DNA from 3 places in the Microbulbifer aestuariivivens genome. Region 3 is predicted to be linked to each of the others. Evidence: predicted binding sites of a transcription regulator. Region 3 holds the regulator's gene; each other region holds the start of a gene.
What was found. Region 3 encodes sigma-54, which starts transcription at its own class of promoters, with help from an activator protein. Its sites were predicted from a motif close to TGGCACANNNNTTGCNNT; they were not measured.
Positions count from the first base shown of each region.

Region 1: ABEA58_RS12965 (formate/nitrite transporter family protein) is a predicted target of sigma-54. The motif match lies at 3,528-3,545, and genes of this name have one in related genera.
Region 2: ABEA58_RS13185 (ammonium transporter) is a predicted target of sigma-54. The motif match lies at 3,240-3,257, and genes of this name have one in related genera.

Region 1 covers NZ_BAABRT010000024.1:4,528-12,607, forward strand. The annotation lists gene ABEA58_RS12955 (nitrate- and nitrite sensing domain-containing protein) at 1-571, opposite strand, end outside; gene ABEA58_RS12960 (bifunctional protein-serine/threonine kinase/phosphatase) at 719-2,473, opposite strand; gene ABEA58_RS12965 (formate/nitrite transporter family protein) at 2,542-3,384, opposite strand; gene cobA (uroporphyrinogen-III C-methyltransferase) at 4,102-5,064, shown strand; gene ABEA58_RS12975 (Rossmann-fold NAD(P)-binding domain-containing protein) at 5,481-6,707, shown strand; gene ABEA58_RS12980 (23S rRNA (adenine(2030)-N(6))-methyltransferase RlmJ) at 6,853-7,689, opposite strand; RNA gene ssrA (transfer-messenger RNA) at 7,824-8,080, opposite strand, start outside.
Region 2 covers NZ_BAABRT010000025.1:2,471-10,550, reverse strand. The annotation lists gene acnB (bifunctional aconitate hydratase 2/2-methylisocitrate dehydratase) at 1-1,922, shown strand, start outside; gene ABEA58_RS13190 (GIY-YIG nuclease family protein) at 2,210-2,785, opposite strand; gene ABEA58_RS13185 (ammonium transporter) at 3,258-4,463, shown strand; gene hdeA (acid-activated periplasmic chaperone HdeA) at 4,920-5,237, shown strand; gene ABEA58_RS13175 (TolC family protein) at 5,592-7,007, shown strand; gene ABEA58_RS13170 (HlyD family secretion protein) at 6,997-8,019, shown strand; gene ABEA58_RS13165 (ABC transporter permease) at 8,003-8,080, shown strand, end outside.
Region 3 covers NZ_BAABRT010000003.1:60,304-68,383, reverse strand. The annotation lists gene mgtE (magnesium transporter) at 1-292, opposite strand, end outside; gene ABEA58_RS02620 (HPr family phosphocarrier protein) at 404-673, opposite strand; gene rapZ (RNase adapter RapZ) at 693-1,553, opposite strand; gene ptsN (PTS IIA-like nitrogen regulatory protein PtsN) at 1,638-2,099, opposite strand; gene hpf (ribosome hibernation-promoting factor, HPF/YfiA family) at 2,103-2,393, opposite strand; gene ABEA58_RS02600 (RNA polymerase factor sigma-54) at 2,583-4,061, opposite strand; gene lptB (LPS export ABC transporter ATP-binding protein) at 4,284-5,009, opposite strand; gene lptA (lipopolysaccharide transport periplasmic protein LptA) at 5,074-5,673, opposite strand; gene lptC (LPS export ABC transporter periplasmic protein LptC) at 5,660-6,226, opposite strand; gene ABEA58_RS02580 (KdsC family phosphatase) at 6,308-6,847, opposite strand; gene ABEA58_RS02575 (KpsF/GutQ family sugar-phosphate isomerase) at 6,907-7,878, opposite strand; gene ABEA58_RS02570 (calcium/sodium antiporter) at 7,946-8,080, opposite strand, start outside.

The sequences.
Region 1 (8,080 bases), on a different contig from region 3:
TAAAGTGCCCGCGAGAGAAACCAATGAGGGTCCAAGCTCGCTCCTGGCCGACATACTCCTTGAGCTGAATCAGCAGGAAGAATGCGGTCAAAGACTGGGCTACATCGGGATCGGTCGCGAGGTCGATGAGCTCAAATACGATCAAAAGCAGCGTTTCGATGGTGCGGTTATAGGCAAGAGTGGAATCGATCGGCAGTAGTTCACGAGTTTGGTTGCTTGCACGCAGGGCAGGTAGCTGTTCAAGTGTCGACAGGGCGCCGGCAATCAGGTTTAACAGGCTCGGATTAGCCGATTCCCTGCCTTGTAGCAGGGGGGGCAAGGCTGCATTGAACTCCGCCAGCGCCTTGTCACAAATGAGCAGCTGCTCCGTGAATTCATTGGCTAGCGTCGTCTTCTGGCAGACGAGATATACGTTGCTGAGGCCGCGCTCACGCTGTAATGCATGGATCAGATCGCAGATTACATCTACCCATTGCAAAGCACTCATCAGATCTTCGAGTTGACGGATTTTTGCCTGTTGGGCAGCCAGAAAAAAACTCTCCGAGTTGATACCTGCGTTGTGCCGATCCATGGGCATTTTTCCTAAGACTCGCTATGCTGAAAATCAGCAAATTTCATACCAATAGCGTCTGTAGATGGCACCAATGTCGCTTCTTGAGTATGCCTAATATCCAGATATTTTCCTGACACTAAATTCAATTTTTTCACAGTGGTTGGTTTACTGCGGCCATGCAGTCCAGATGAGTAGTGCAGTCATAATTGCCGATACCCATTGCCAAAATGTGACCGGGTCTCGCTCAAGTAATGGTGGCCTTTGACGATTGATAAAGCGTTGGTTCGGTGTCTTCAGGTCGTATATAAACTCGGATATTAGCGCATAGCGTTTTTCTGGATTAATGTGTACCGCCTTTGCTATTGCCATGTCGACCCAAACCGGAATGGCGCGCTCCGGCTTGGATAGAGGTCGATATTGCAGGCGATTTTGAGCGATCGTAGTTGTTGATTTTGCGACATTTGTCCCATAGGGATATTCACCTGACAGCATATGATAGGCGATTACTCCCAGAGAATACTGATCGGATAGTATACTGCCATACTCCCCCAGAAAGTATTCAGGCGCGGCGTACAATGCCGTCCCCTGCAAGGTGGCACCTACCATTCCGGCCTGTGACTCAGCCACCCCGGCGACATAGGTGGCACCGAGGTCGATGATTTTCACAGTACCGTGGGCATCAATCACAATATTGTCCGGCTTTAAATCCTGATGAATCATTTCCATGCGATGGAAAGCGCGCAAGCCGGTTGAGATTTGCTCGAGTATGGCTCTTACCTCGTTAAGGTCCGGTGCGGGGTGATCCGCTATCCACTGCTCCAATGTCTGCCCTTCAATGTACTCGGTTACCGAATACAGGTAGTGGCGGTCTCTATTTGTAGGAGCCGCTTTGATCACATGGGCACTGTGGATGCGTCGGGCAATCCATTCTTCCAGCAAAAATCTTTCGAGATATTGCTCATCAACTGTCATACCCAGCGCGGGTACTTTTAACACTAGCCGTTTCTGTGATTCCAGATCGACAACCAGAAAGGCTTTACTGCGGCTTGAGGAATGCAGCAGACGGCAAACCTGGTAGCCATCAAACAGATCGCCTTCCTTGAGTTCAGGCGGCAGCGACAATTGCTGCGTATCACTCACCACTTTGAGTGATGCGGTGTTGGCAACACTCTCGATTCGAATCAGTTGGATTGAAAGATTGTCGCGGCTGCCTAGCTGCAGTGACCGCTCTGTGATTTGCCTGGCCGCCATAGACAGGTCAACATCTGGAGTATGTAGCATGGACAGCAACGCTACTGTATCCATATGTTCATAAACACCGTCGGTCATAGCGATAAAAATATCGCCTTTATTCAATGCCACATTGACATAATCAATTTTTAAGCCTTCATCTACCCCTAGGGCTCGAGCAAGGTAGCTTTCCTCAGCGGAAACGATCAGACGGTGGTCATTGGTCAGCTTTTCCAAGCCCAGAGAATTAAGACGGTATACGCGGGAATCGCCCACGTGAAAAATGTGTAATAGGTTGTCCTTGATGACCATGGTTGTCAGGGTACATACGTACCCCTTGTTACTGTCGCTGGAGCGCCAGCTTTCCCGGGCGCGAGAACAAAGCCAGGAGTTGGTGGCCTGAATGACCCGTTCACCGGCGGTTCTGGTTGACCATAGTTCTGAAGTACAGAAATAGTCGTCAAGAAAAGCGGTCACAGCGGTGTTGCTGGCAATGTGACTGACATCGCTAGTGCTGATTCCGTCGGCGATGGCCAGGGCAATCCCCTTGTCTACTGTGTCTGAATCTTTAGGGAGTCGATAGGCAATGGCATCCTGATTGATGGACTTAACACCGGCAGATGTAAACTGGCCAATCGACACCTTGAGTTTGGTGTGCAAACTTGCTGGGGGTAAGTCGCAGCTGTTCATAGGCGTTGTCACGGCTAACCCCGGCGCAATTTTGGCTTACCTGGGCATCAGTGGATGGATTAACTGGATCAGGCGGCAATCGGCCTGGCTGCATTGCTGGTGCTGAGACTGCGCTGCTTACCTGTGCGGACATGGGTGTAATAGAGAGGCAGGCCTACCAGGCAGAAACCACCGACCAGATTGCCAAGCGCAGTAGGCAGTTCGTTCCAAATGATGTATTGCATAAATGTGAATTCCCCACCCATTATCATGGAAAAAGGGAACAGGAACATGTTCACGATGGAGTGTTCGAAACCCATGAAGAAGAAAAGCATGATTGGCATCCACATGGCGGCCATTTTTCCGGTAGCCGAGGTGGATATCATCGCGCCGACTACACCCATTGAAACCATCCAGTTACATAGCATGCCGCGAATGAAAATGGTCAACCATCCGTCAACGCCATGGGCCGCGTAACCCAGAGTGCGTGATTCACCAATTGTGGCGACTTTTGCAGCGATAGCACCGCCATCGGTGTTGTAGCCATAGGTCAGGATGAAGCTCATCATGAAGGCAACTGTCAAAGCTCCGGCAAAATTTCCGACAAATACCAGGCCCCAATTACGCAGCATCTGGCCGAAGGATGCACCGGGACGCTTATCCAGTACGGCCAGCGGTACCAGAGTAAATACTCCCGTGAGAAGATCGAACTTCATCAGATAGAGCATAATGAAGCCCACGGGAAACAGGACGGCTCCGATCAGGGGAGAGCCGGTTTTGGTGGCCACCGTAATGGCAAACACCGCAGCCAGCGCCAGAATGGCTCCGGCCATAAATGCACGAATCAGAGTGTCCTGCGTTGACATGAAAATCTTTTCCTGGCCGGCATCGACCATCTTTGTGGTGAATTCGCTTGGAGCTAGGTAAGACATAGAGGCCACCTTTGTGGTTTTGGTTTAGTAAAAACTTTTTACAGGCAAAAAAAAAGTGCCCGGATTTCCCTGTCTTGACAGGGAATCCCAGACACCTTTGTCTTGTAATCAGTCTGTTCTGAACTGATCGATTCAACTATGTTGATGCTAAACTCGTGCCAGATTTAATTTTCAGCATGACGATTTGATAAATGATTCGGTCAAGCCGACATTTCCTACAGATTTTATTGATTTGGTGGGTATCACTAAAAAATGCGCAAGCGATGTTTTGATCTAATCCAGTGCGCCACGGTAGGCGGCAGCACCAAAATGCAGCAGCAAGCTGCATTTAGATATTGGGATTCGGCTTTCATTGAGTTGTCTCTGCTGTATGGCGCCTATTTTGCCTAAGGTAAAAATTGAAAATATCCACTACAGAATGGCGTATTTAAAATCCTTTACCAGGAATCCTGTCCATATGCATCGTGGAGATGCAGCGTTAGGTGTAATCTGGCACATTAACTGCATTTAGATTTCTAAGGATAATACTTTCACCGAGTGGTGAACCAAAGAAGTAAGATAAGTAGGAAAAGTAAGAAGGTTGCGATAGGTCTATAGACGCCACGAAAAAGTTGGCAGATGCCGTCAGTAGATCGTCAATACATTCTTGCTTAACGAGGGTAACGAAGCCCAAAGTTCTGTAACAGGAGCTTTGGGCTTTTTTTGTAGGTAAAAGTTATGCCGAAGTCGATTACTGTCGCAAAATGTGAAGTCGGTTTTTTCAAGCCCAATGCTACTTTTGGCTATCTAATTCTTCGGAGTATGGTGTTGTCGTGGTTATCTGCAGTATTTCGTCGCTCGAACAGCCTTAGCTATTTTTTGGCCAGAAACAGTGAGCGTATTGGTTCGACAGGTGGGTTGACGCTTGGTAGAAGTTCACCTCAAGGCAGGGTTGATTTGGTAGGTGCTGGCCCCGGGGATCCGGAGTTGCTCACTAGGAGGGCATGGAATCTACTCCATCAATGTGATGCGGTAGTTTATGACGCGCTCGTCAGTGCCGAATTGATGGCGTCGCTGCCGAGTCGGATTGAACGTCACTATGTTGGCAAGCGTTGTGGCCAGCATTCGGTTACACAAGATGAAATCGGGAAATTACTGTGCGATTTAGCGCAACAGGGTAAACACGTGGTTCGACTTAAAGGTGGTGACCCACTCATGTTTGGGCGGCTCGGTGAGGAGCTAGACCAGCTTATTGAGGCAGCCATTGCTTATTCTGTTGTGCCTGGTATTGGCGCAGCCTCGGGTTGTGCTGCCAGTGTGGCGATGCCCTTGACGGAACGCGGCCTGGCAAAGGGTTTGCGGTTGATCACGGCCTCACTCAGTGAGGCAGAAGAGCAATTGAACTGGTCCGACCTTGCTCAAGAGGAGGAAACGCTGGTGTTTTATATGGGCTTGTCCAAGGCATCGACTATCAGCCTTAAGTTAATCGATGCCGGACTGCCAGCCAACTTTCCTGTTCTGATTGTAGAAAATGGTACACAGCGACAACAGCGTAACATTTCGACAACGCTACAAGGTTTACCGGTGACGGTTAACACATTCAAGATACAAGCCCCGGCTCTGATTTATGTGGGGAAAATCGTCGGAAAGCTGTCCCAGCGTCAGGGTTGTTTAATCGGTCCTGGAATGGCAATGACCTGATTGTTCGCTTTTAACAACTTTCCTAAGTAACGAACACAGCAAGCGAATCCGGCAGGACACCCATAAAACATCAGATAGCGAGAGTGATAATGAAAGCTGACAAGTTAAAAGTACAAGTAATGAGAACCACTCATACACACTGAGAGTTTCTGGTAAATCTCAAAGGTAATGAATGGGGCTGTTCAGGCCACCGATTGATAATAGTTATCACGGGTTATAAAGAAAATAATTTACATAGTTATTACGACAGTATTTTGATGTTGCGTGGTGAATTCAGCGGAAGCTGATTCACGTCAAAACAGAAAATATGAGAGCAATGAGGCTTATTTGACACCGGGTTTATCAATCCTGGTTTGATCGAATGGGCCTTTTTTTCGTCCTTTTTAAAGAAGCTACATCATCATGGAGAGAATAGTATGAAAAATCTTGCGATCATTCGTGCTCGGGGCACTTTTGTAAAATCGGTCAGCGGGGTGTTGGCTTTTACCACTTTGGCATTATCTGCTCTGAGCTCAGCCAGCACTGCAGAAGACACTGTCTCAGGCGTTAAAACAAAATTGACACTCCGTTATCGTGCCGAGTATGTGGATCAAGAGGGTATTGAAGAAACTGCATTGGCTTCGACTCTAAAAAGCCGTCTGACATTTACTACAGGCAGCTGGAGTGGATTGAGCGGACAAATTGAAGTTGACGATATCACAGTGATCGGCAGCGAAATGTACAGGACGCCAGAAAACGGGTACAGCGAATACCCTGTGGTGGCAGATCCTGAAGGGGTAGATGTCAATCAGGCCAAGTTGAGTTATCAGCGCGATGGCTTCAGCTCGACACTGGGCAGGCAAAGAATCAATCTGGGTTCACAGCGTTTTGTTGGCGGTGTTGGCTGGCGTCAGAACGAGCAAACCTATGATGCCTTCCGGGTTGGCTACAAAACAGATAGTAATGTAAGCGTGGATTATGCCTATGTGTGGGGTGTTGAGCGGGTATTTGGTCCGAACGACTCCACCAGCCAGCTGGCCCGTTGGAATACGGAGTCCCATTTCATTACAGCGGCCAGTGATTTTGAAAAACTGGGCAAGATTGAACTCTTTGCTCTGTTTAATGATTTCAATCCGGTGCCAGGCCTGTCAACACAGACCGTCGGTTTCGATTACCAGTTTAAACCGAAAGCGTTTACGCTGAATTTTGGCTACGCCCAGCAAAATGACTATGGAAGCAACCCCAACAATTTTAATAATGATTATTTATCACTCAGTGCATCCACTGAGGTGGCAAATCTGGGGCTGAGTGCCGGCTACGAAGTGCTGGGTACGGACAACGGTGTTTCCTTCAAGACCCCGCTGGCAACTCTGCATAAATTTCAGGGCTGGGCAGATATGTTTCTGGTCACTCCGGCTGGCGGCGTCGTCGATACCTGGGCGCAGGTGAAGGGGAAGGTCGGACCTGTTGACCTCCTGGTCAAGTATCATCAGTTTGGCTCCGACGAGGACAGTATTGATTATGGCGATGAACTGGACTTGGCTGCCACGTACAGCTTTTCAAAAGATCATTCGATCCAGCTGAAATTTGCCCAGTTCGATGGCAAGTCCATGGTGGATGTGGACAAGGTTTGGCTCAGCTGGAATTGGGCATGGGGTAATTAATAATAATAATTGGGGTCAGAGTAAAATTTTGTCGTCTTTATCTTCCCCCGATCGCCACGCAAAACCCTGTGTAACGGTCACTGATATCTATAGTAAGCTGAAAGAGTCCGGCGGCGGGATACTGTTTAGCACCGCCGCCGGTGGCTTATTCCTCCACCAATGTGGCGCACTGGTATATCTGGCTGCCGCACTGTGAAACCAGTGTGGCCAGTTTTGGTAGCAGTGCCGAGATCTTGCTCATTAGCGTCCATGGCGGGTTGATCACGAGCATTCCGGATGCGGTCATACCGTGTTCTCGTGAGTCCGGCATAACCCCAAGTTCAAAACACTGAATATTTCTGATCCCACTGTTGATCAGCTTTTTCTGCATACGCTGGATGGTGTTTCTATCCACTACCGGGTACCAGATGGCATAAATGCCCTGGCTGAATTTTTTATAGGCCTTGGCTACCTGGTCAATGACTAAGTCGTAGTCAGATTTGATTTCATAGGATGGATCGATCAAAACAAGCCCGCGACGGCTGCGCGGCGGGATCAGTGCTTTTAATCCGTCAAAACCATCAGTGTGGTACACGCGAATGTTTTTCCGTCCTGCAAAGTTCTTCTGCAAGAGCTGGTAATCCTGTGGGTGCAGTTCAAACAGCCAAGCGCGATCCTGTGGGCGCAAGAAGCAGCCGACGATAGACGGCGAGCCTGGGTAGAAGTTAACGGCATCAGTTTTATTGAATGACCCCACTACCTCGGCATAGCGGTCAAGTTCCGGCCAGTCAGCGAAATTTAGTCTGGCAATGCCACCGCTGTGTTCCAGGGTTTTTTGTGACTGCGCTGAGCGTAAATCATACAGGCCGGCCCCGGCATGAGTGTCGATGTAGTCGAAGGCGGTGTCTTTTTTAAGCAGGTGGTCGAGAATCTCGACAAGCACAATATGCTTGAGCAAGTCAGCAAAATTACCGGCATGGAAAGAGTGGCGATAACTCAACAAGGCGAAATACCTGCAGGGCAAAGTTAATGAAAGCAGCGTTTAACACGGGTAAGTGCTAGCGAGCGGCCCAGATACACAAAAGCCCCGAAAGCGCAGGGCTTACGGGGCTTTGTGATCTGTCTGAGACAGTGATTTGGTGGAGATGGCGGGAGTCGAACCCGCGTCCGTCAGCACTCTGCCAGGAGCTCTACATGCTTAGTTCCGCCTATTGATTTAGCTCTTTACAGCCCAGCGGGCAGGACGTTAAGAGCGAGCCTGAATAAGTTTTAGGCCATCCGCGTCAGGCACGCTTCAGGACGATCCAGTTCTGTATGACAGCCAGCAGCGCGATACTGGAACCTTGCTGAAGGCCGCTAAGGGCGAACCCTTAGTAGTGCGTCACGGGCCGCTT
Region 2 (8,080 bases), on a different contig from region 3:
CGGTCGCCTTCGTCGGCGACGTAGTGGGCACAGGTTCTTCACGCAAATCCGCCACCAACTCCGTGCTTTGGTACTTCGGTGAAGACATGCCCGGCGTACCGAACAAGAAAGGTGGCGGTATCTGTATCGGCGGTAAAGTGGCGCCGATCTTCTACAACACCATGGAAGACGCTGGCGCCCTCGTATTCGAAGCGCCGGTAGACGAGCTGAACATGGGCGACATCATCGAGATTCGCCCCTATGACGGCAAGATTCTGTCTGAAGACGGCAAAGTGCTGTCTGAATTCGAACTGCGCTCACAGGTGCTGCTGGACGAAGTCCAGGCTGGTGGCCGCATCAACCTGATCGTCGGCCGCGGCCTCACCAATAAGGCCCGCGAGTCACTGGGCCTGGAGCCCACCGACCTGTTCCGCAAGCCCGAGCAGCCCAACGACACCGGCAAAGGCTACACCCTGGCCCAGAAGATGGTCGGCAAGGCCTGCGGCATGGAAGGCGTACGCCCGGGCACCTACTGCGAACCGAAAATGACCACCGTAGGTTCCCAGGACACCACCGGCCCGATGACCCGTGACGAGCTGAAAGACCTCGCCTGCCTCGGCTTCCAGGCCGACCTGGTGATGCAGTCCTTCTGTCACACCGCCGCCTACCCGAAGCCCGTGGACATCGACACCCAGCACACCCTGCCGGACTTCATCATGAACCGCGGCGGCGTTTCCCTGCGCCCCGGTGACGGCATCATCCACAGCTGGCTGAACCGCATGCTGCTGCCGGATACCGTCGGCACCGGTGGTGACTCCCACACCCGCTTCCCGATGGGCATCTCCTTCCCGGCCGGCTCCGGTCTGGTGGCGTTTGCCGCAGCCACCGGCGTAATGCCGCTGGACATGCCGGAATCGGTACTGGTGCGCTTCAAGGGCGAACTGCAGCCGGGCATCACCCTGCGTGACCTGGTGCATGCCATTCCCTACTACGCCATCCAGCAGGGCCTGCTGACCGTCGAGAAAAAAGGCAAGAAGAACATCTTCTCCGGCCGCATCCTCGAAATCGAAGGCCTCGACCACCTGACCGTTGAACAGGCCTTCGAACTGTCCGACGCGTCTGCCGAGCGTTCCGCTGCCGGCTGTACCATCAAGCTGCCGGAAGAAGCCATCGCCGAATACCTGCGCTCCAATATCACCCTGCTGCGCTGGATGATCGCCGAAGGTTACGGCTCCAAGCGCACCCTGGAGCGCCGCGCGCGCGCCATGGAAGAGTGGCTGGCCAACCCGGAACTGATGAGCGCCGACGCCGACGCCGAATACGCCGCTGTTATCGAAATCGACCTGGCGGAAGTCAAAGAGCCCATCGTGTGTGCGCCGAACGATCCGGACGACGCCCGCCTGCTCTCTTCCGTCGCTGGCGACAAGGTAGACGAGGTATTCATCGGCTCCTGCATGACCAACATCGGCCACTTCCGCGCCGCCGGTAAACTGCTGCAGCAGCACAAGGGTGGCATTTCCACCCGCATGTGGATCTCTCCGCCCACCAAGATGGACGAGCACCAGCTGATGGAAGAGGGTTACTACAACATCTACGGCTCTGCCGGTGCCCGCACCGAGATGCCGGGATGCTCCCTGTGTATGGGTAACCAGGCACGTGTAGCCCCGAACAGCACCGTACTGTCCACCTCCACCCGCAACTTCCCCAACCGTCTGGGCGATGGTGCCAACGTGTACCTGACCTCTGCGGAACTGGCCTCCGTGGGTGCCATCCTGGGCAAACTGCCGACCCCGGCGGAATATCAGGAGTTCGCCAAGAACCTGGACGCCATGTCAGCGGAAATCTACCGCTACCTGAACTTCGACCAGATTGAGGAATTCCAGAAATCTGCCGAGGACGGCAAGCGTATCGCCGCAACCGAGATTCAGGACGTCGCTGTTTAAGCAGCCCCTGAATTAAAGAAAAAAGCCCCGCGTTGCGGGGCTTTTTTTTGGCCAAATTTTTCCGTACTCAAACAAAACGCGGCAAGCCTGCCTGAACGTCACCGCACAAACGTCACAGCAGAAACGTCACAGCAAAAAGATCACAGAATAAAACGCAGAGCGGGAGTATATGGCGATGGCGGACGCACGGCAGGCAGCAGCTGGATAACAGTCAGACACCCGCACCCGCTAGGCCATCCATAGCCAAACGCAGTCAGCACGCCCTATTAACATCGCCTAGGTCGGCCTTAACGTCTGCTGAGGGTGGAACCCCGGGCATCCAGCGCCGCCATAATGGCTTTCATCTCCGCCGCTTCCTCTGCCACCCGCTTTGCCTTTGCCGCGGCGATTGCCGCCTTTTCGGCCTCGATGGCCTCTTTAATCTTGCGCTCTTTGGCCGCACTGCCAGTCCGCCCTGCGGAGAGCTTTTCCTTGCTTACCTTCTTGGCGGTACCGGAGGCGCCCGCTGCAGAAGTTGTCTTGGCAGCACCAGCGCGCCGCGAGGACTGGGACTTGCCGGTAAGCTGCCCCAGCGCAGTGCTGGAAGCCACGGTTTTTATCCCGACTAGACTGTTGCCGTTGTGGGTTTCAAGGGCCTCCTCCACAAGCAGTGCCAGTTCCGAGCGGTCATCCGCCACCGCATAGATATCAACCGAAAAGGCCTCGGCCCCAAATGCTCGCAGATCCTTATAAAAGGGATGATCAATACCCAGCTCCAGCGCATCCTGCAACTGCTTGAATCGGGCCTCGGGCGACACCCCGTCACGGGCCGTACCAACCCAGACATCATCCGTTTCATTATTTATAAGGGTAAAAACAATCATGTAACCTCAAAAACCTCTCGGGGATCAGAACAAAACTGGCGATTCACGTTTCACTGGAATACTGGAACATGAAAAAGCGGCGCATTCTAATGAGTTAGAGATAAAAGTGCAGTCTTGACTTGAGGCGATAACGGTGGAACTTAGCGGGACAAATGATCTCCCCTCGCCTTGAAGGACACCAAGATCAAAAAGACAAGGCAAAAACACTCGCCAGGGTTTCAGGTAACGACGGCAATAGATTAAAGATGTAGAACTATCTCTTGCCTGATTTCACCCCCTGCCCAATACGCAACTTTCAACCAAGGGGTTTTACATTCTCACTTGCACACCCCTGTCAGCACTCCTGACAGCACTTGGAGATCAGATTCCTGTTTCTGCAACCCCCTGATCAGTTCTCGCCGAGCAACTATGCTGTTTTGAGGCCTAAACCCCACTTGCAGCCTCTTCCCCAACATGGAACACGGAATGCCACATGGACAAGATGTTCAATTCCGGTGATACCGGATTCGTCATGGTTTGCACCGCGCTGGTACTGCTGATGACTCCGGCGCTCGCTTTCTTTTACGGAGGCATGGTGCGCCGAAGGGACGTGCTTTCCATCATGATGCAGACATTCGTGTGCATGGGCCTGGTGGCAATGATCTGGCTTTATGTGGGTTTTAGTCTGGTTTTTGGCGCGGATCTGGCAGGCATCATTGGCAACCCGCTCACCTACTTCGCGCTCAGCGATGTTGGCTCCGCACCCAATCCGAATTACGGCCCCACGGTTCCTTTCATACTGTTCTTTGCCTACCAGATGATGTTCGCCATCATCGCCCCCGGCCTGATAACCGGTTCATTTGTCAGCCGTTTTAAAATGACGCCTTACATCCTGTATGTAATTTTTTGGACCTTACTGATTTACGCGCCCATTGCGCACTGGGTCTGGGGCGGCGGATTCCTGCAAAAGCTCGGCGTTGTGGACTTCGCCGGTGGCATTGTCATCCACCTGACCGCCGGGATATCGGCGTTGACGACCGCGTACTTCATCGGCGCCCGCGCTGAGGATGAAAAGCCACAACAGGCTTCCAATATCCCTTTGATCGCCATTGGCTCCGGGCTTCTCTGGTTTGGCTGGTTTGGGTTCAACTCCGGTGGCGCCTATGCGGCGGATGATCTTGCGGCCTATGCCTTTGCCAATACCACGCTGGCCGCCTCTGCCGCGCTGTTGACGTGGCTGTTTTGGCAATGGCGGGATGACAGCAAGCCCTCATTTACCGGCATTCTTGTCGGTTCCGTGGCAGGGCTCGCCACCATCACACCGGCTGCGGGCTATGTTGAACCCTGGTCTGCCCCTATTTTCGGTGTGGTTGGCGCCACAGCCTGTTACTTTGCCAGAGGCATACAGAGACTTCTGAAGGTAGATGATGCCTTGGAGGTGTTCAGGGCGCACGGCGTTGGCGGTATTACCGGCGCATTGCTTATTGGTATCTTTGCCCGCTCTGGGGTTGATAAAGTCTCCGCCGGCGTTCATCAATTTGGCGTTCAGTTGCTGGCGGTGATCATCGTCGCCATTTACACCGCACTCATTACCTGGCTGATACTATTTGTCATCAACAAATTCATCAGCATTCGTCCCTCCAGCAACCAGGAGGCTCTGGGCCTCGATAGTGAACTGCTGGATGAGGAAAATAGTTGATGAGCTTTTGAAGGGCCTTGCCTACGTTGCCTTCAATACCAGCTACAGTACCGACAGTACCGAAAGCACCGGCTAATCGCGCCTTAAACGCTCCCGATGGCGCAGGCAAGCCGCTGAATCCGACACCCCGGTTCTGATATTTCAAATCACAATATCAAAACTTCCCTTTAAAATTTTGCCGTTAAATAAGCCCATTTCGTTTCCACTCCACTGCATCTAAAAAGCAGCCATTGAGCGTGTGAACGGCTCTTTTCCATGCCATTTAACGGGACGCAGCGGGACTCCTTGAAAGACTCATTAGGCGGATTACTGCGAGCTTCGTCGACTGCCATTTGGCGGGCTATGCTTTCACTGAGCGATGGTGTCATTCAGTGCCAGTGCGGTCGATCAAAGTCAGCCATTGCTCTCCCCTAGCGGGGTTCCTCCCATCCGAACTGAAAGTCAGGAGACTATGCAGTGAATAGCAAGTATTTCATTCTCCCTGCCGCCATTATCAGCCTCTCGGCATCACTGAATCTCTATGCCGACAATCACAAAAGCCCTGAGACTTGGACCTGCGCAGATTTTCTGGCACTGGATGAGCAGTACCAGCCCAATGCCGTCTTTTGGGCAACCGCTTATTCAAAAGATGGAAAGCCTCTGGACAGTATGTTCGACGTGGATGCCACAGAAACGGTGACTCCGATGCTGACAACAGCCTGTGAAGAAGACCCCGGCGCCTCCTTCTGGGACAAGCTGAAGGATGAGTGGCACAAGGTTAAAAAAGACCTGTGAGAATTCCCTAAAATTGCGCGGCGAACCAGTTTCGCCTGGTTCGTCGCTGACGTTATGAAAGATACCGCTTCCCTACCCCCTAGCCCCTACCCCCTAGCCCCTACTCCCTAGCCCCTACTCCCTGCTTGCCCCGCTGCCCCGCTGCCCCGCTGCCCCGCTGCCCCGCGGCCCCAGTCTGCTACTCTCTTAGTGCCCATGTAGTGCCCATGTAGTTCCCATGTAGTTCCCATGTAGCGCTCATGCTGCCCGTGTAATGCGCAGTCGGTATTCCGCATACACAGTCACATAAAAATAGTTGATCCAGGCCCAAATACTTCACCCAAATCCACTGACAATGCTGCCTGACCACTGAACGTGCAGAAACATCCTGTCGCCAACCTCGCCTTTGGAATCCTCGCGGTGATTACGATGGTGGCTAGCCTGTGCACCGCTGCTTTGACCAGCGCAGCGCCGGTGTCGAATAGCTATTCCCTGACCTTTGCCGAAGCTCTGCGCCGTCTGCATTCACATCCGCTGCTGATGGCAAGCCGCGCCCGCATCGCCAGTGCCGAAGCCGAAAATCAGGCCGCCAGAGCGCTTGCCCTGCCAAGGCTCGGTATTGAAGGCACTTACGCCCGGCTGTCTGATCCCATTGAGGTGGACCTCGCCCCACTCAATCGGCTGATTGAATCCCTCGACCCGGCACTGCCAAGTATTCCCAACCCAATTTTGCAGGGAGATTCATTCGGCGTGGTCATGGCAACCCTCGCCTGGCCGGTATTCACCGGCGGGCGTATCGATGCGGCGAAGAAAGCCACAGCGGCCGGCATTACCGGTGCGGTTGCGGCTGCAGACACCACCAGTGACACGCTGTTGCTCGACCTGGTGACACGCTATTACGGGGTCGCGGTCAATGAGCGAGCCTTGGCTGTTCAGACCGAAGTTGTCAGCAGTCTCACGGACCATCTCGCCAATGCCGAGGCCTTGGAGCGCGAGGGACAAATTGCCAGTGTGGAGCGCATGCAGGTGGAAGTCGCTCTGGCACAGGCGCAGGTGGCAGAGCAGGAGCGACGACACGCACTGCAGATATCCCGAGCGGGCCTTGCCAACCTGATTGGCTTAAATATTCAAGGCTGGAGCACCAGCGCAGGGCCAGCCCTGGCGATACCCGAGCCACAAGAGCTGCAAACACTGCAGGAGGTTGCGCGGCAGTCAAACCCGGTCATTCAGCAGCTCACTGCCATCACCGCCCAGGCGGATCAGGCAATCCGCGCAGCGCGCTCCGCCTATTGGCCCGATGTCACCCTGCTGGGCGGGTATGAACTGGAGAGCGACCTGCTGCCGGAATTACTTCCGCAGTGGACCATATCGCTGAACCTGACGATGAACCTGTTTGATGGCGGCGCCACGCGCGCTGGCGTTTCGATGGCCCGCGAGCACCTGCGGGAAGCGCAATCCCTGCAGCGCGATGCGATCGAACGCCTGCATTTACAGGTTGAGAGCCGCTATCTCGCTCTGGAAGATGCCCGGCGCCGCCTTGCGGTCACCATGCGCACCGAGTCATTGGCGCAAGAGACGCTGCGCATGCAGCGCCTCGCGTTTGCCGCGGGCATGGGGCGCTCTATTGATGTACTTGATGCCCAGAGCGCAGTCGCCGCCACCCGGCTGCAGCAGCTGGCCGCGCAGTTCGACAATGTGCTGGCGTGGACCGCCCTCATGCTTGCCTGTGGTCATCGCGATCAGGTGGAGCATTTTCTGTCACACGCCGGGGGCCGCGCCAATGGAAAGTAAACACGCCTGTGGCATTCCCCACGGCGCTCTTGCCGGCCTGCGCGCACTAATCATGGTAGGTCTGGGGCTTGTGGCCGCTTGCAGCGGGGAAAGCTACCTTGAAGGGCGTGTCGAGATGCGCGAACTCAACATTGCCACCAAATACCCCGGCAGGATTGCCCGCCTGTATGTTGAAGAGGGGCAGCGGGTGCAGAAGGGCCAGCTGCTCGCTGAAATCAGTGACCCCGAGGCAGAGGCACGGATGACACAGGCGGACGCAGGCGTGGTTGGCGCCGGCGCGGAACAGGCCGTCGTCGATGACGGTGCCCGCATTGAACAGCGCCGCGCAGCCAAGGCGAATATGCAGGCCGCCGAGGCTCAGGCCCGGCTGGCGCGGGTGACGGCGCAGCGTATGCAGCGACTTTTTTCTGAGGGGGTGGTGCCACGCCAGCGGCTGGATGAGGCGCTGGCCGCAGAAGAGTCAACCGCGTCGATCTACCATGCGGCGCGCTCCGAATATGATCTGGTGCTGGCCGGCGCCCGCCCCCAGAACAAGACAGCCGCAGCCTCCGTCACCAGAGCAGCCGAAGGTGCGCGGCAACTGGTGCAGGCGGCGCTGACGGAAAGCCGCGTCATTGCCCTTGCGGATGGCGAGATCACCTCGATTAACTTCCATGAAGGGGAAATTATTGCGCCCGGCGTCCCCATTGCGATCCTCGCGCGCGTGGATAGGCCCTGGATCAGTTTCAACCTGCGCGAGGATTTACTGCAGGGACTGCAAGTCGGCCAGCGGCTGACAGCAAAAATACCGGCACTGGGCCAGGCCGGTGAATCGGTGCAACTGCAGGTTTTTCGTATCGCCGTACTCGGTGACTACGGGACCTGGCAATCCACCCGGGCGCTGGGAAGTTATGACCTGCGTTCCTTCGAGGTGCGGGCGCGTCCTGTTCAGCCGGTTTCCGGGCTGCGCGCAGGAATGAGTGTTCTGGTGCCCATGAGCGATCTCGGCAGGGGCGATGACCCGGCTGGCTGACTCGCTGCGCCATGAGCTGCAGCGCTGGCGCACCGACCCCGGCCTGCGAACGCTCATGCTG
Region 3 (8,080 bases):
CCTCCATCACCGCCACCATTTCCTCGGTGTCCATGGTGGCGAGGATCTGGCTCTGCACGTCGTAGGAGAGCTCCTGCAGGACGTCGCCCTCGATCTCCTTGTCGATCAGTTTCCACAGGATATGGCGAATGCGCGGTGGCGAGCTCTCCAGCAGCTGGGCAATACTCTGCGGGCTCAGGGTGGCGAGCATCCGCCGCACTTCCTGCCCGGTACCGCTGTCCAGCGCGGTAAAGAGCTCACTGAGCTGGCTCTGTGCGCGGAAGTTGATTTCGGCGGAAGGGGGGGCGGACACGGCTTTTCCTCGGCTGCGGGCGTGTTGCGGTGAGCTGGTTACTGCGCGGAGAGTGGGATTCTATGCGGATAAGGGAGCGCCCGCCAGCAAAAGGGGGGAGGCCGACGGAGGTTACTCTCCCTCGCCGAAGCGATCCGCGATGAGTGCCGCGATGGCTTCCAGAGCCGCCTCTTCATCGCTGCCGCTGACTTCAAGCTCCAACTCGGTGCCTTTGCCTGCCGCCAGCAGCATCAGTGCCATTACGCTTTTGCCGTCGACACATTTACCGCGGCAGTGGACGCGCACATCGGCCCCGAAGCGCGCGGAGGTTTGTGCGAATTTACTGGCCGCGCGGGCGTGCAGCCCAAGCTTGTTGATGATTTCCAGTCTGCTTTTTTGCATTTTTTGTTCTCCGGCCAGCCTATTTCTGCTGCTGGCGATGGCGGATCTGCACATTGTCAAAGTGACCGGCAAAGTATCTGGCCAGTTGTTCCACCATATAGACAGAGCGGTGTCGGCCACCGGTGCAGCCGATTGCCACGCAGGTGTAGCTGCGATTGCTTTTCTGGTATGAGGGCAGCCAGCGTTCCAGGAAGCTCTTGATATCCCGCTCCATGTCCGCGGTTTCAGGATGAGCGCGCAGGAACTCCGCCACCTCGGGATCGAGGCCGGTTTTGTGGCGCAGCTCGGCAATCCAGTAGGGGTTGGGCAGGCAGCGCAGGTCGAATACCAGATCCGCATCCACCGGCACGCCGTGCTTGTAGCCGAAGGACTGGAACAGAATCGCCATTCCCGGGCTGGCTTTGCCCACCACGCGGGTTTTCACCAGATCCCGCAGCTGGTGCAGGCTCAGGCTGCTGGTGTCGATTACCAGGTCGGCCATGGCGGCCAGCGGTGCCAAGAGTTCCTTTTCCTGGTTCAGGGCTTCCAGCAGGTGAGTGCGGTTGTCACTGAGCGGGTGTTTGCGGCGGGTCTCGCTGAAGCGCTGAACCAGTACGGGCGAACGGGCGTCCAGGTAGATGACGTCGCAGTGAATGCCGCTCTGGCGCAGCTCGTCGATGACCCTTGGCGCCTGTTGTACATCCTGCCACAGGTTGCGGGCATCGATGCCGAGCGCCAGACGTGTGTTATCCACCGGGGGCTGGTCGCTGACGCGCCGCACCAGCTCCGGCAGCAGGCTGGCCGGCAGGTTGTCGATGCAGTTGAAGCCCACATCCTCCAGCAGCTGCAGGGCGGAACTTTTCCCCGAGCCGGAGCGGCCACTGATGATTACCAAGCGCATGAATGCAGATCCTTCAGTCAACAGGCGCGGATTGCAGACGGCTGGGACCTCCAGCCGCTGAAATTTGCTGCGGAATGGCGTTGATTATGCAGCGGCAGAGCTGTCGATGGCCAGCGCGTAAAGCTCGTCGCCGGTTTCGGCCGCGCGCAGTTTGTCGCGCACGCGGCTGTCGCTGAAGAGGCCCGCGATCTGCGCCAGGGTGTCCAGGTGTTCCTGTTCGTGGCCCTCCGGCACAAGCAGGGCGAACAGGAGGTCTACCGGCTGGCGGTCTGCGGCGTCGAAGTCGACGGCGGGGTCGGTGGTGCAGAGCACACCGATCGGATGTTCGCACCCGGGCAGGTGGCAGTGCGGGATGGCCACCCCCTCACCAATGCCCGTGGAGCCCAGGCGCTCACGGGCGATCAACTGGTTGAAAACAGTGTCGGAATCGAATTGTGGATATTGTTCTGCAATGGCCTGGGCGATATTCAACAGCAACTTCTTCTTGCTGCTCCCCGCCAGATTACAGAGGCTCAGGCGGGGAGAGAGTAATGCATCCAATGTCATAAGCTAGCGGTGCTTGCGCAACTTCTCTTTATGTTTCAACAGCTGGCGGTCGAGCTTGTCGGTCAGGCCGTCGATCGCCGCGTACATGTCATCCGCCTCGGAGTTGGCGAAGACTTCAGACCCGTTGACATGCATCAGGGCCTCCGCGCGCTGGACTTCCCTGTCGATCGACAGGGTAACCTGCGCAGTGGTGATCAGGTCGTTGTGGTGAACCAGCTTGTCCATTTTTTCGAGACAGTAATCACGAAGAGCTGGGCTTACATCCAGGTGACGGCCACTGATGTTGATCTGCATGGAAATCTCCTCAAAGAGTGTATCGCTTTCCGGCGCTACCCCCTTCAGGGCGGCAACCCTACTAGGAAGTTCGCCAGATTGGAAGGATACACTCAAACTTCGCGCTTCGGTTGTCACGCCCGTATGAACGGGCGCCAGAGGGCTGTGACCGCCGGCATAAGTGCGGTCAGGATTTGGCTTTGGGAAGGGTCAGACCAGGCGCTTGCGCTCGCTGGATGAGGGAATACCCATGGACTCCCGGTACTTGGCCACGGTGCGCCTCGCGACCTTGATGCCCTGGCTGTCCAGCTCCTGGGTAATTTTGTTGTCAGACAGCGGTTTGCGCGGCGGTTCGGCGTCGATCAGTTTGCGGATCAGGGCGCGGATGGCGGTGGAGGAGGCGTCTTCACCGGAGTCGGTGCTCACATGGCTGGAGAAGAAGTACTTGAGCTCGAAAACCCCGCGAGGTGTGAGCATAAACTTCTGCGTGGTCACGCGGGAGATGGTGGACTCATGCATGCCGATGCTCTCGGCGATGTCCGCCAGCACCATGGGGCGCATGGCTTCCGGGCCCTGTTCGAGGAAGCCCTGCTGTTTTTCCACAATGCTGGAGGCGACCTTGAGCAGAGTCTCGTTGCGGCTCTGCAGGCTCTTGAGGAACCAGCGGGCTTCCTGCAGGTTGTCCTTCAGGTAGCTGTTGTCGCTGGAGTTGTCGGCGCGCTTGATCAGCGAGGCGTAGCTGCTGTTGATGCGCAGCTTCGGGGTGGTTTCCGGATTCAGCTCCACCAGCCAGCGCTGTTCGCGGCGGCTGACGATAATATCCGGCACCACATACTGGGTCTCCTCGCCACTGAAGCCCTCACCCGGGTGCGGGTTCAGCGTCTGGATAAGGCGCACCACATCGCCCAGCTGCGCCTCGCTCAGGCGGGTGCGTCTGCTCAGCTGGCGGAAGTCGCGCTTGCCGAGCAGCTCCAGGTATTTGTCCACCACCAGCTTGGCCTCATCCAGCCACGGGGTGCCGGGAGGCAGTTGGCGCAGTTGCAACAGCAGGCATTCGCGCAGGTCGCGAGCGCCGCAGCCGGCGGGCTCGAACTGCTGGATGGTTTTCAGTACGGCGAGCAGCTCGTCTTCCTCGACCTGCAGTGCTGCGGATAGCTCTGCGGTGGGGGTCTGCAGGAAACCGGCGGGGGAGATATCGTCGATCAGTGTCTCGGCGATCTGCTTGTCTTCGGCGGAAAGGCCGGTCAGGTTGAGTTGCCACAGCAGGTGGTCGGCGAGGCCGATACCGGCGGCGTTGCGCTGCTCGAAACCGCTGTCCTCGCTATCCTGGCTGCCGCTGTAGCTGCCAGAGCCGTAGATGTCGTCCCACTGGGTATCCACGGGCAGGTCGGTGGGGATGTCGGAGTTCCACTCTGGCTCCTGTTCAGGGGCGGTGGATGCCTCTCTCTGGTCGTGTTCGCGCTCGCGCTCGGCGCTGGTTTTAGACTGGCTGTTTTCGTCCGTTGTGCTGTCGCCGCTTCGGTCGCCGAAATCCTCGCCATCAACTTCCAGCATGGGGTTGCTGTCCAGCGCGGACTGCACTTCCTGCTGAAGGTCGAGGGTCGACAGCTGCAGCAACCTGATCGCCTGCTGAAGCTGCGGCGTCATGGTCAGCTGGGTGCCGAGTTTTAACTGCAGGGACTGCTTCATACGGTGGGCTTACACGCGTTCGGCGGATGAATCGACTTGAACGACGCAACAGACTACCCCCCGTCTGAGCGGATTACAAGCAATAACTATGCCTACTATTTACGGGCAATCTGCGGTGAAAGTTGCGGTGAAAGTTGCGGTGAAAGTTGCGGTGAATAGGCGCGGTGAAGGCGGGAGTTGCGCCCCACGGCGCAACAGTGCGATACGGGGCGCGGGTGCGCGTCAGATGGTGAATTCGTGTCCCAAATACACCTCGCGCACCTGCTGGTTGGCAAGCACTTCGGCGGGGCTGCCGGCGGCGATGATATGGCCCTCGCTGACGATATAGGCCTTCTCGCAGATATCCAGCGTCTCGCGCACATTGTGATCGGTGATCAGTACGCCGATACCGCGGTCGCGCAGGTGGCGGATGATCTGCTTGATGTCGTTGACCGAGATGGGGTCGACACCGGCGAAGGGTTCGTCCAGCAAGACGAAGTCCGGGTCTGTGGCCAGCGCGCGGGCAATTTCGACCCGGCGCCGCTCGCCCCCGGAGAGGGCCATGCCGAGGCTGCTCTCTATGTGGGTGATGTGGAACTCTTTCAGCAGTTCCTCCAGGGCATCCTCCCGCTGCGTGCGGGACAGGTCCTTGCGGGTCTGCAGGATGGCGAGAATGTTGTCGCGCACGGACAGGCGACGGAACACTGAGGCCTCCTGCGGCAGGTAGCCGATCCCTTTGCGGGCGCGACCGTGCATGGAGAGACGGGTGATGTCCTCATCATCGATGAGCACCTGGCCGGCATCGGCCTGTACCAGCCCCGCGATCATGTAGAAGCAGGTGGTTTTGCCGGCGCCATTTGGGCCCAGCAGGCCCACGACCTGGCCACTGCTGACCTCGACGGAGACGTCCTGAACCACCTTTCTTTTCTTGTACTGTTTGGCGAGGTGTAGCGCTCTCAGCCTTGGCATAGTGAATTCCGCAGTCTTGATGGTCTGTGCCCGGGGGCAATTGGGTGGGGCGGGTACCTTATTCTCAGGGAGTGTCTTGTGCCTGCGGGTTCTGCACCGCTGGAACCTCGCCTCCCTCTTGTCCCTCTTGTCCCTCTTGTCCCCCTGGGGGTTGGCCCGCCACTTTTTTCTCCGGCTGCCAGATCATCTCCACGCGGCCGTTGCCGGACTGTCCCTGAGCCTCGATCTGCTCGCTGATCAGGTCGTAGTCGATCTTCTCGGCGGACAGGGTGTTGCCGTTGCGATCCACCTGGGCATCCCCGGACAGCTGCAGTGCGTCGGCATTGACGCGGAATTCGATGCGGCGGGCCTTGGCTTTAACCGGCGTCTGGCTCTGCTGTACCTGCTGCTGGAAATGCGCGGGCTCGCCGGTGGCGACCACTTTCTGGATTTCGCCCTCGGCGGTGCCGTGCACCTCGACGCGATCGGCGAGAATCCGCAGGCTGCCCTGGGAGATCTGCACGTTGCCAATATAAACGAACAGGTTATCGGCCCGGTTGCCGTCGAAATGCTCGGATTTCACCCGGATGGGCTGGTTGCGGTCTTCCGGCAGGGCGAGGGCCTGGGCGCTCAGTACCAGCAGGGCAAAGGCGGCGATGGGCCGCATCAGATTATTGGTTTTCATAGATGCTCTGTACCTCGGAGAGGATTTCCACCCGGTCTTCTTTCAGGTAGGCGCGCAGGCCGCGGCCCTCGGTGCGGTTGGCGCCGGCCGCAATCTTAACAACTTTGTCGGTTTCGGCGAATTCCTCGCGCGGTTTGATGGTAATGGCGGCAGTCTGCAGGTGTATGCCGCCGGCTTGTGGCAACTCCCAGATATTCACGTCGCCGCGCAGTACCACCCGCTCCCCGTTATTGTAGGCCACCCCGGTTTCGGACTCGGTGCGCCAGCGCGGTGACTGCCCCTGATAAAACACAATGCGCGGCTGATCCAGATTGGCCCGGTCGCGACGGGCGAACTGGAAGTAGGTGACGCTGTCGGCATCCAGGCGGTAGGCGAGGGTGCCCTCGGGGCTGAAGTGGCGGGTCTTGGCTCCGCGGATGATCAGGTCCGCCGCGCGATCGAATTCCTTTGGGGTCGGTCGCTTGCCGAGTAATTGCTGCGGCGGGCTCTCGGAGAACCAGAGCCCCACGCTGATCAGGGCGACGACGATAGCCAGAGGTAGCCAGGTGCGCATTGGGGCGTCTCCCAGTAGCCGTATAGGGGCCGTATAGTGGCCGTAGAGTTAGGGGCCGTAAAGTTGTGGCCGCGGTGCCGGTCAGTCGGCGGAATGCAGGTAGGGGGCCAGCGCCGCGTCAAAAGTGCCCTGGGCTTTCATGATGCGATCGCAAACCTCGCGCACAGCGCCCTCGCCACCCCGGGTGTCGGTAACCCAGATGGCCCGCTCGCGCACGGCGGCGGCGGCGTTGGGTACCGAGATAGGGCAGCCCACCCGGGTCATCACCAGGAGATCGGGGTAGTCGTCACCCACATAGGCGATGTCTTCCAGCCGGTAACCCTCATCGCCGAACAGCTCCTGCAGGGCGGTGAACTTGTCTTCGCGCCCCTGGATCAGCTTGTGCACGCCCAGGTCGTGTGCCCGGCGCTCCACCACGCTGCTGCGCCGGCCGGTAATGATGGCGACCTGTACCCCGGATTTCTGCAGCATTTTGATGCCGTGGCCATCGAGGGTATTGAAGGTTTTCAGTTCGTTGCCGTTGTTATCGAAAAAGAGGCGGCCATCGGTGAGAACGCCGTCCACATCCAGTACCAGGTGGCGCACCTGTGCGAGTTTGTGATCGAGCTGCTCGGCGTCTATTAAGTGTTGTTTATTGTGTTGTGAATGCTGTTGGCTCACGGGGTTTGTTCCTTAATTGCTCAGATGACGCCGGCGCGGAGTATATCGTGCATATGCAGCAGACCGATGGGATGGCGGGCTTCATCCTCTACCACCAGCGCGGTAATACGGTTGTCCTCCATGATGCGCAGTGCTTCCGCCGCCAGGGTATCTTTGGACACGGTTTTTGGCCGGCGGCTCATGACCGTGTCCATGGTGGCGGTATCCAGCTCGATCTTGTGATCGATAACACGGCGCAGGTCGCCGTCGGTGAAAACGCCAAGGAGAGTGCCCTTGTTATCCACCACGGTGGTCATGCCGAAGCCCTTGCTGGTCATTTCCAGCAGAGCCTTGGAGAGGGGAGTTTCCGGTGAAACCTGCGGCAGCTCTTCGCCGGCGTGCATGACATCTTCCACTTTGAGCAGCAGTCGCCGGCCCAGAGCGCCACCGGGGTGGGAGAAGGCAAAATCCTCTGCCGTAAAGCCGCGCGCCTCCAGCAGCGCCACGGCCAGGGCGTCGCCCATGACCAGAGTGACGGTGGTAGACGAGGTGGGCGCCAGGTTCAGCGGGCAGGCCTCGGTGGCCACGGAGATGTCGAGATTCACATCGGCGGCCTGGGCCAGCGGCGACTCCGGCTTGCCGGTCATGCTGATCATGGGGATGCCCAGTCGTTTCAGTAGCGGCAGCAGGGTCATCACCTCGGCGGAAGAGCCGGAATTGGAGATGGCGATCACCAGGTCCTCGCGGGTGATCATGCCCAGATCGCCGTGGCTCGCCTCGCCGGGATGCACGAAAAAGCTCGGGGTTCCGGTGCTGGCGAGGGTGGCTGCAATCTTGCCGCCCACATGGCCCGACTTGCCCATGCCGGTAACAATGACGCGCCCGCGGCACTGCAGGATCAATTCGCAGGCGGTCTTGAAGTCAGCGTTGATGCGTTGCTCCAGCGCGGCTACCGCTTCGGTTTCCATCAGTACGGTGCGCTGGCCCGCTTGTAAGATCAGGTCCTGGGTCATTACTTTTCTCTTCAAACCGCCTTTGTTGATTGTAGGAATTCCGCTCGCACTGCCGCTCAGTAGCCGATCAAAAGTTGTGCAGCAACAGTCCGTAGTAGGCGCCGTAGCAGCCCAGCAGCAGGGCTCCATGCCCGCGGCCTAGGCGCGCGTCGCTGGGGTGGCGCCACAGGCTGTAGGTGATGGCGCTGACCAGCAGCAGCGT